DNA from 2 places in the Crystallibacter crystallopoietes genome. Region 2 is predicted to be linked to the other one. Evidence: predicted binding sites of a transcription regulator. Region 2 holds the regulator's gene; the other holds the start of a gene.
What was found. Region 2 encodes HrcA, which represses chaperone genes, less so after heat shock. Its sites were predicted from a motif close to TTNGCACTCGNNNNNNNCGAGTGCNAA; they were not measured.

Region 1 (4,197 bases), 1.8 Mb from region 2:
ACACCTCCATAACATCTCTGTGCCGCCGCTCACACCCGCGCTGCAGCGTGGGTAGAGTGAGCGCATCTCCGGCGCCGGAAACAGAGGCGGCGGGGCCAGGTCTAGAAATATGGAGAGCATATGGCGCAGGGAACCGTCAAATGGTTCAACGCGGAAAAAGGCTACGGCTTTATCACCGTCGATGAAAACGAAGCTGACGTATTTGTGCATTGGTCCGCCATCCAGATGGACGGTTACCGTTCCCTTGAGGAGGGCCAGCGCGTTGAGTTCGAAATCGGGGAAGGGCAAAGGGGGCCGCAGGCTGAGGAAGTGAAGCTCGCTTCCTGATCTTTGCCAAATTACGACGGCGGCGTGCGGCTAATGATTTAGCCGCACGCCGCCGTCGTATGCAGTTATAAAGACCGCCCTCGCCTGCTTGGGCGGGATGCCTGTTACTCCTTGAGCGGAACGCCCTTGGCATCGCGGCGGAACATTTCGGCTCCGACCAGGATCATGATGCCTTCGACGAAGCCCCAGACCGCACCGAGGCCGAAGGTGACGATCGTGACGACGATCTGCAGGATCCCGATGCCGACGTAGCCCAGATAGAAGCGGTGGATACCCAGACCGCCGAGCAGAATGCCCAGCAAGCCGCCGATCAGGCGGGACTTCTGTTCCGGGTAGCCTGCGTAATACGGCTGGCCCGGCTGGCCGTAGGGAGCCTGGCCGTACTGCGGCTGCGCGTAGGGATTCTGGCCAAGTGGCTGCTGGCCGTGCGGCTGTTGTCCATAGGGGGCCTGCCCCTGCGGCGGCTGGCCGTAAGGCGGTTGACCCTGAGACTGCCCGTACGGTGGTTGGCCTTGTTGTGGCTGCCCGTACGGAGCCTGCCCCTGTGGTGCTTGGCCGTAGGGAGGCTTTCCTCCGGGTGCCGGCTCACCGGGCATATTGCCCAGGGGCTGGGTGGGGTTGGGGCCCGCGCCCCGCAACGGCTCGGTGGGATTCTCCCCGCGGGATGGTCCGGGCTGGTCCTGCCCGGCTTTGTCCTGCTTGCCGTCCGGATTTTCCGACATGTTCTTTTCCTTCGGTATGTAATGGTGCTGCGTGACTACCTACAATCTACGGCCCGGCACGGGCCGGTTCTATCGGGGGCCACCCTGATCTTGGGGTCAGTGGGGCTCAGGGTATTACGCGTGTGGTGAAGCGGCCCGACTAATGCTGGATGCAGCTTGCACTCAACCGTGGTGAGTGCTAATTATTGTGTTAGCACTCTCGCTGGTTGACTGCTAAGCAGTCGGCCGACGGGGGAGAGTGAAAAATCCAAACCACTGGGGTGAGGGTAGCGGTGCGGCGTAAAGAGATCGCCGCCGTCGTTATCCGTCCGTCGCGGGCATCGCAGTGGTTAGCAGTCCTGGGTTACCCAGGCTGCGCCCGCTGTCTACTGTCCAGAAGGGACGTATGCCGCCATGGCAAAGATCATTAGCTTTGACGAAGAGGCCCGCCGCGGCCTCGAGCGTGGACTGAACATCCTCGCTGACGCTGTTAAGGTCACGCTCGGCCCGCGTGGTCGCAACGTTGTCCTCGAAAAGAAGTGGGGCGCCCCCACGATCACCAACGATGGTGTTTCCATCGCCAAGGAGATCGAGCTCGACGATCCGTACGAGAAGATCGGCGCAGAGCTCGTCAAGGAAGTTGCCAAGAAGACCGACGACGTCGCCGGTGACGGTACCACCACCGCAACCGTCCTCGCCCAGGCCCTGGTCAAGGAAGGCCTGCGCAACGTTGCCGCCGGTGCCGATCCGCTGAGCCTCAAGCGCGGTATCGAAAAGGCTGTTGACGCTGTCACCGCCGAGCTGATCTCTTCCGCCAAGGAAATCGAGACCAAGGAGCAGATTGCTGCTACCGCCTCGATCTCTGCAGGTGACCCGCAGATCGGTGAACTGATTGCTGAAGCCCTCGACAAGGTTGGCAAGGAAGGCGTTGTCACCGTCGAGGAGTCCAACACCTTTGGCCTCGAGCTCGAACTCACCGAAGGTATGCGCTTCGACAAGGGCTACATCTCCGGCTACTTCGTCACCGACGCAGAGCGCCAGGAAACGGTCCTCGAAGACCCGTACATCCTGATCGTCAACTCCAAGATCTCCAACGTGAAGGACCTCGTTGCAGTTCTGGAGAAGGTCATGCAGTCCGGCAAGCCGCTGCTGATCATCGCCGAAGACATCGAGGGCGAGGCTCTGGCCACCCTGGTAGTCAACAAGATCCGTGGCACCTTCAAGTCCGTCGCCGTCAAGGCTCCGGGCTTCGGTGACCGCCGCAAGGCTCAGCTGGCTGACATCGCCATCCTGACCGGTGGCCAGGTCATCGCCGAGGAAGTTGGCCTCAAGCTGGAGAACGCAACCCTCGAACTGCTGGGCCAGGCCCGCAAGGTTGTTGTCACCAAGGACGAGACCACCATCGTTGAAGGTGCCGGCGACGCCGAGGAGATCGCAGGCCGCGTTTCCCAGATCCGCGCCGAGATCGACAACTCCGATTCCGACTACGACCGCGAGAAGCTGCAGGAACGTCTGGCCAAGCTGGCCGGCGGCGTTGCAGTCATCAAGGCCGGTGCCGCAACCGAGGTTGAGCTCAAGGAACGCAAGCACCGCATCGAGGACGCTGTCCGCAACGCGAAGGCTGCCGTTGAAGAAGGCATCGTCGCCGGTGGCGGCGTGGCCCTGATCCAGGCCGGCGCCAAGGCGTTCGCCAACCTGAACCTTGAGGGCGACGAAGCAACCGGCGCCAACATCGTCAAGGTTGCTATCGATGCTCCGCTGAAGCAGATCGCCTTCAACGCTGGCCTCGAGCCGGGCGTTGTTGCCGACAAGGTCCGCGGGCTGCCTTCCGGCCACGGCCTGAACGCTGCAACCGGCGTCTACGAAGACCTGCTGGCTGCCGGTGTGAACGACCCGGTCAAGGTGACCCGCTCTGCTCTGCAGAACGCGGCCTCCATCGCCGGCCTGTTCCTCACCACCGAGGCCGTTGTCGCTGACAAGCCCGAGAAGAACGCTCCGGCCATGCCGGGTGGCGACGACATGGGCGGCATGGGCGGTATGGGCGGCTTCTAGGAAGTCCGGCGAAAGCCACTTCCGAGCCGGTCAACGTCTGACCAGTTCCAACAGGAAGGCACGGTTCCCGATCGGGAACCGTGCCTTCCCGGGTTAAGCCGCGGCCAGTTCGGCGCGCAGGTTCTGCCGGGCCTGGGCCAGCCAGAGCCTGCGGGCGGTGGCCGTCCGGTACAACGGCTCCAAGGCCAGCAACCGGCGGACGACGGCGGTGCGGCCAGCTACGAAATCAGCGTCACCGACGTGCGCATACTCTTGCCGGACTGCGGCGAGGTAGCGGTCGTAGGTGTCCGGAGGGCTGCCGAGAACCGACAGGTCTGCATCGCACAGCAAGGCACCGGACGCGTCGCTATCAGCCGGAGCGTGATGCGCTGTCAGCAGCACCAGACGGGCCGTCTCAGCGACCTCCTCAAGTCGGCAGCCTGCGTCGGCCAGCTTCCCGCGTGCCAGTGCCGCCGAATCTTCTTCATCCTTGCCTGCCACTCCGTTGTAGACGGCGTCGTGGAACCACGCGGCCAGCCAGACCGCCCGGGATTCCGTGCCCGGCCGCTCGCCATGATCCTGAAGGGTGCGCAGGGCCTCAATGACCGCGAGCAGATGCGAGTGATCGTGGTAGCGCCGGTGCTTCTCGCCCCATCTGGCAATGAGCTCCCGGCCCAGACGCTCCCGATCAGGCAGCAGAGCATTCCAATGCTGCAGCAGTACGTGCTCCAGCTTTCCGGGTCTGCGGCGCGCCGGCACCCGCAGTCCGCTGGCGATCAGCCGACGCACCAGCTCACCGCCGGAAACGGCCAAGGCACCCCGGGCGACAAGTTCCGCATGCCGCTCGGCTGGAACATCGTAATGGTCCAGATCAAAGGCCCGGCGGGGGACTCCGGCGGCGGCCGCAAACTCGTGCAGCTGATCCAATGAGGAGTCCGAGACCAGGTGCGAAAAATGCGTTCCGTGGGCCGGCCACAGCGGGGGATCAATAAGAATTGCCACCCTGCCAGCCTATGTCCGATAGGGCCTTGCCGATCTGAAAAGATGGAGACTATGACGATTACTGCTGCCGCCGACGGCTCTGCCCTCGGCAACCCGGGCCCTGCCGGCTGGGCCTGGTACATTGACGAAAATTCCT
Region 2 (4,197 bases):
GCCGCTGCCGCTGCCTGCAAGCTTGCCCTCGGTGAACTGCTCGTCGCGCGATGCTGCGAGCTGGCGCAGCAGTTCCTCCTGCTCGGAATCGAGTCTGGTTGGCGTTTCCACGTGCACATGGACCTTCAGATCGCCGCGGCCGTAGCCCCGCAGATGCGTCACGCCAAGCCCCTTGAGGGTGATGACCTCGCCGGCCTGGGTACCGGGCTTGATGTTCAGCGACTGCGTCCCGTCGAACGTGTCCATGTCCACATCGGTACCGAGGGCCGCAGCCGTCATGGGTACCGCCATCGTCACATGAAGGTCGTCGCCCTCGCGGATGAAGTTCTTGTCCGGGGCAACACGAATCTCAACGTAGAGGTCGCCCTGGGGGCCGCCTGCCGTCCCTGATTCGCCCTGCCCGGCCAGCTGGATCCGGGTGCCTGTTCCGACACCCGCGGGAATTTTGATGGTCAGCGAACGGCGGCTGCGGATGCGGCCCTCGCCATTACATTCGTTGCACGGGTCGGGAATGACCGTGCCGAAGCCCTGGCAGCTTCCGCAGGGAGCGGCGGTCATAACCTGCCCCAGAATGGAGCGCACGGCACGCTGTACCTGGCCCGAACCGCCGCAGATGTCGCAGGTCCTCGGACTGGTGCCGGGACGGCAGCAGCTGCCGTCGCAGGTGGGGCAAACGACGGCGGTGTCCACTTCGATCTTCTTGTTGACGCCGAACACGGCATCCTTGAGATCGATGCGGACATTGATCAATGCGTCCTGGCCGCGGCGCGTGCGCGAAGGCGGTCCAGCCGTGCCCTGCCCACCGAAGAAGGTTTCGAAAATGTCCTGGAAGGCGAACCCAGCACCCGAATAGCCGCCGCCGAAGCCGCTGTCCGTGCCGTTCTCATTGCCTGTGGTGTCATATACCCGCCGCTTCTGCGGATCCGACAGCACCTCGTAGGCATGGCTGACCTGCTTGAACTGTTCCGCAGCCTCCGGCCCGGTGTTCACATCAGGATGGAGCTTGCGGGCCAGTTTCCGATAGGCCTTCTTGATTTCCTCAGCAGTGGCATCGCGGCTGACACCGAGTACGTCGTAGTGGTTGCTCACCTTGTATTACTTCTCTTCCTGGGAATCGGTTGCGGACAGCGGCTCCCGCTGCCCATGTGCTGCTGGTTGGCCGGCTGCCTATCCGGCAAGAATGCGTGACAAATAGCGGGCTACGGCCCGCACGGCGGCCATAGTCGTCGGATAATCCATCCGGGTTGGACCGAGGATGCCCAGCTTGGCGGAGGAACCCGGACCATAGCCGGTTGCGACCACGGATGTTTCCGCCAGCGAGCCGTACGGGTTCTCATGCCCAATGCGTACGGAAATTCCGCGGGCGTCCTGCTGCATCTCCGACAGCAGGCGAAGCAGGACCACCTGTTCCTCGAGTGCTTCGAGAATGGGGCCGATACTCAATGGGAAATCCATCGTGGAACGGGCCAGGTTTGCTGTACCCGCCATGAGGATACGCTCTTCCTGTGTGGCTGCAGCAAGACTTTCCAAGGCCGCTGAAAGCGGTGGCACAATAGCCTCCGTGCCCGGCCTGGCATCTTTCAGACCATTCCGGAGCAGCCCGCCCACCGAGTCCAGGGGGTGCCCGGCCAATTCGGAGAGATAGGCCGACCGGAGATCGGATAACTCTTCATCCGTTACGGGATCCGGCAGGGAAATGACACGCTGCTCAACTTTCCCGTTATCAGCAATCAGGACGACGAGGACCTGTTGCGGTGCGAGCAGGACAAACTCAATGTGCCTGGTGCAGGCCCGTCCCAACCGCGGATACTGGATCACTGCTACCTGATTGGTCAGCTGCGATAACAACCTCACGGTGCGGTCCATGACATCGTCCAGGTCGCCCGCGCTTTCGAGCAGCGCTTGAATGGCACGGCGCTCAGCGGACGAGAGCGGCTTCACATCCGAAATCCGGTCCACGAAGAGCCGATAGCCCTTGTCCGTGGGAATACGGCCGGCGCTAGTGTGCGGAGCGACGATCAGGCCTTCTTCTTCCAGAGCAGCCATATCGTTGCGGATAGTGGCCGAGGAAACGCCTAAATGGTGGCGATCAACGAGTGCTTTGGACCCCACCGGTTCACGTGAATGCACGTAATCTTCCACGATAGCGCGCAGCACCTCAAGCCGACGGCCTTCGCTCACTGGGCACCTCCTGATTTCGTACGGCTGCAGTAGACATGCCGGTTAGCACTCAACACGTCCAAGTGCTAAGTCTAATACCTTTGGCACGTTGTTAGCATTGTCAGGTTGCCATGCACCTATCGGCGGCTCCGCTGATCGACTGCAGCTACCCGAAAGCTGCATGACCGAAGGACTACAACCAATGAGCAGCTACGGCTGGGGACCACAGGATCTATCCGCTCCGAAGCCGCGTCAGCTTCGCAAAGTCGGGGCCGACCCGGGACTGGTACTGGAGGATGTCGAAAGCGGCTGGGTAGGCGCGGTAGTGCGCGTGGAGAAGTCCGGCGGAGTCCATCTCGTGTCGCTGGAGGACAGGCGGGGCAAGAAACGTTCCTTTCCCTTGGGCTTCGGCTTTCTGCTGGAGGGTGAACCCGTGGAGGTTGTTCCTGCCATGGCTGCGGCCGCCGTCGTACGTCCGCAGCGGACGGCGTCGGGGTCCGTCCGGGTAGAAGGACTTCGCGCGCAGGTTGCCAAGGCCAGCCGGATCTGGGTCGAAGGCAAGCACGATGCGGAGCTCGTCGAGAAGGTGTGGGGCCACGATCTTCGGGTCGAAGGGATAGTCGTCGAGCCGCTCCACGGTGTCGATGACCTAGCTTCGGCGGTAACCGCGTTCAATCCGGGGCCGCAGCGAAAGCTGGGCATTCTGGTAGACCATCTGCTGCCCGACACCAAGGAGTGGCGTATTGCCCAGGCCGCCATGGCAGTTCCGTCTGCGCGCAACAACGTGCTGATTGTCGGCCACCCGTACGTGGACGTGTGGCAGGCCATTAAGCCGGCCGTCATCGGACTGGAAAAATGGCCGGTGGTTCCGCGCGGAACCGATTGGAAAACCGGAATCCTCGACGGCCTTGGGTGGCCCAACAAAACCCAGATCGACATCGCGGACGGGTGGAAGCGCCTGCTTGGCAGCGTTAACACCTACGCGGACTTGGAACCGTCCCTGCTGGGACGCGTTGAAGAAGTCATCGATTTCCTCACGGCCTGAGGAATGCGCATGGCGGCAACCCCATTCTGCGCCGGAAGATTGACCCCAGTCCGCTGTTTACCGATCATTGCGGCTAATCTTAGTTTCGTAGGTAAATAGCCATTAGAACGACAACGAATTCTCCTGAGGTAGGTCCTGTGTCAGACAACCCCGCGCGCAAGAAGCAACCGGATCGTCAACCGGCTCCGCGGACGCAGTATGAAAGCGCCTCTTCCTCAGCCCTGCCGCTGACACCGTCCGAAGACCGTCAGTGGGCCACTCTGGCTCATTTCGGCGGCATCCTGGGCTGCTTCCCTTCGCTGGTCATCTACCTGATCTTCAAGGACCGCGGGCCCTTCACCGCCCAGGAGTCGAAGGAAGCGCTGAACTTCACGCTTCCGCCAACCATCGTCGCTGTTATTGCCAACATCCTGATTCTGGTGCCTGTGATCAGCGGCTTCTTTGCCGTCATTGCAGCGGCAATCTGGGTCTTCCTCACGGTGTTCTCCGTGATGGCGGGTATCGCAGTCAACCGCGGCCGTCCCTACCGCTACTCGTTGAATCTGCGCCTGCTCCACTAGGCCGGCAGGCGGAGGCGCACCGGATGGGGCTAATCCAACCTGGGTCTGTCAGTCTTCCAGCAGGCGGCGGACCACGGCGTCGGCCAGCAGCCTGCCCTGCAGGGTCAGCCGAACGGTGCCGGCGAAAGCTGCGGGTCCGTCCACCAGCCCGTCTGCGATTAGACCGGCTACCGCTTTCCGTCCATTTGGACCCAGTTCCTGTGTCCGCAGACCGTCGATGATGCGGGTCTGGAGCATCACATGTTCCAGTTGGCGGGTGGCTGCGTCAAGGGTTTCCCGTCCCGCCGCTGGCGAGACTCCCGTTGACAGACGTTGGCCGTAGGCAGCCGGATGCTTCACGTTCCACCAGCGGACCCCGCCCATGTGGGAGTGGGCCCCGGGGCCGGCACCCCACCAGTCGTCGCCACGCCAGTAAGAGAGATTGTGCCGGCA

Region 1: groL (chaperonin GroEL) is a predicted target of HrcA. The motif match lies at 1,240-1,266, and genes of this name have one in related genera.

What each region holds. Positions count from the first base shown of each region.
Region 1 covers NZ_CP018863.1:2,278,901-2,283,097, forward strand. The annotation lists gene AC20117_RS10690 (cold-shock protein) at 121-327, shown strand; gene AC20117_RS10695 (TM2 domain-containing protein) at 432-1,049, opposite strand; gene groL (chaperonin GroEL) at 1,443-3,080, shown strand; gene AC20117_RS10705 (DUF4031 domain-containing protein) at 3,174-4,061, opposite strand; gene AC20117_RS10710 (RNase H family protein) at 4,113-4,197, shown strand, end outside.
Region 2 covers NZ_CP018863.1:4,108,334-4,112,530, forward strand. The annotation lists gene dnaJ (molecular chaperone DnaJ) at 1-1,089, opposite strand, end outside; gene hrcA (heat-inducible transcriptional repressor HrcA) at 1,168-2,181, opposite strand; gene AC20117_RS18925 (DUF3097 domain-containing protein) at 2,363-3,205, shown strand; gene AC20117_RS18930 (DUF4870 domain-containing protein) at 3,343-3,765, shown strand; gene hemW (radical SAM family heme chaperone HemW) at 3,814-4,197, opposite strand, start outside.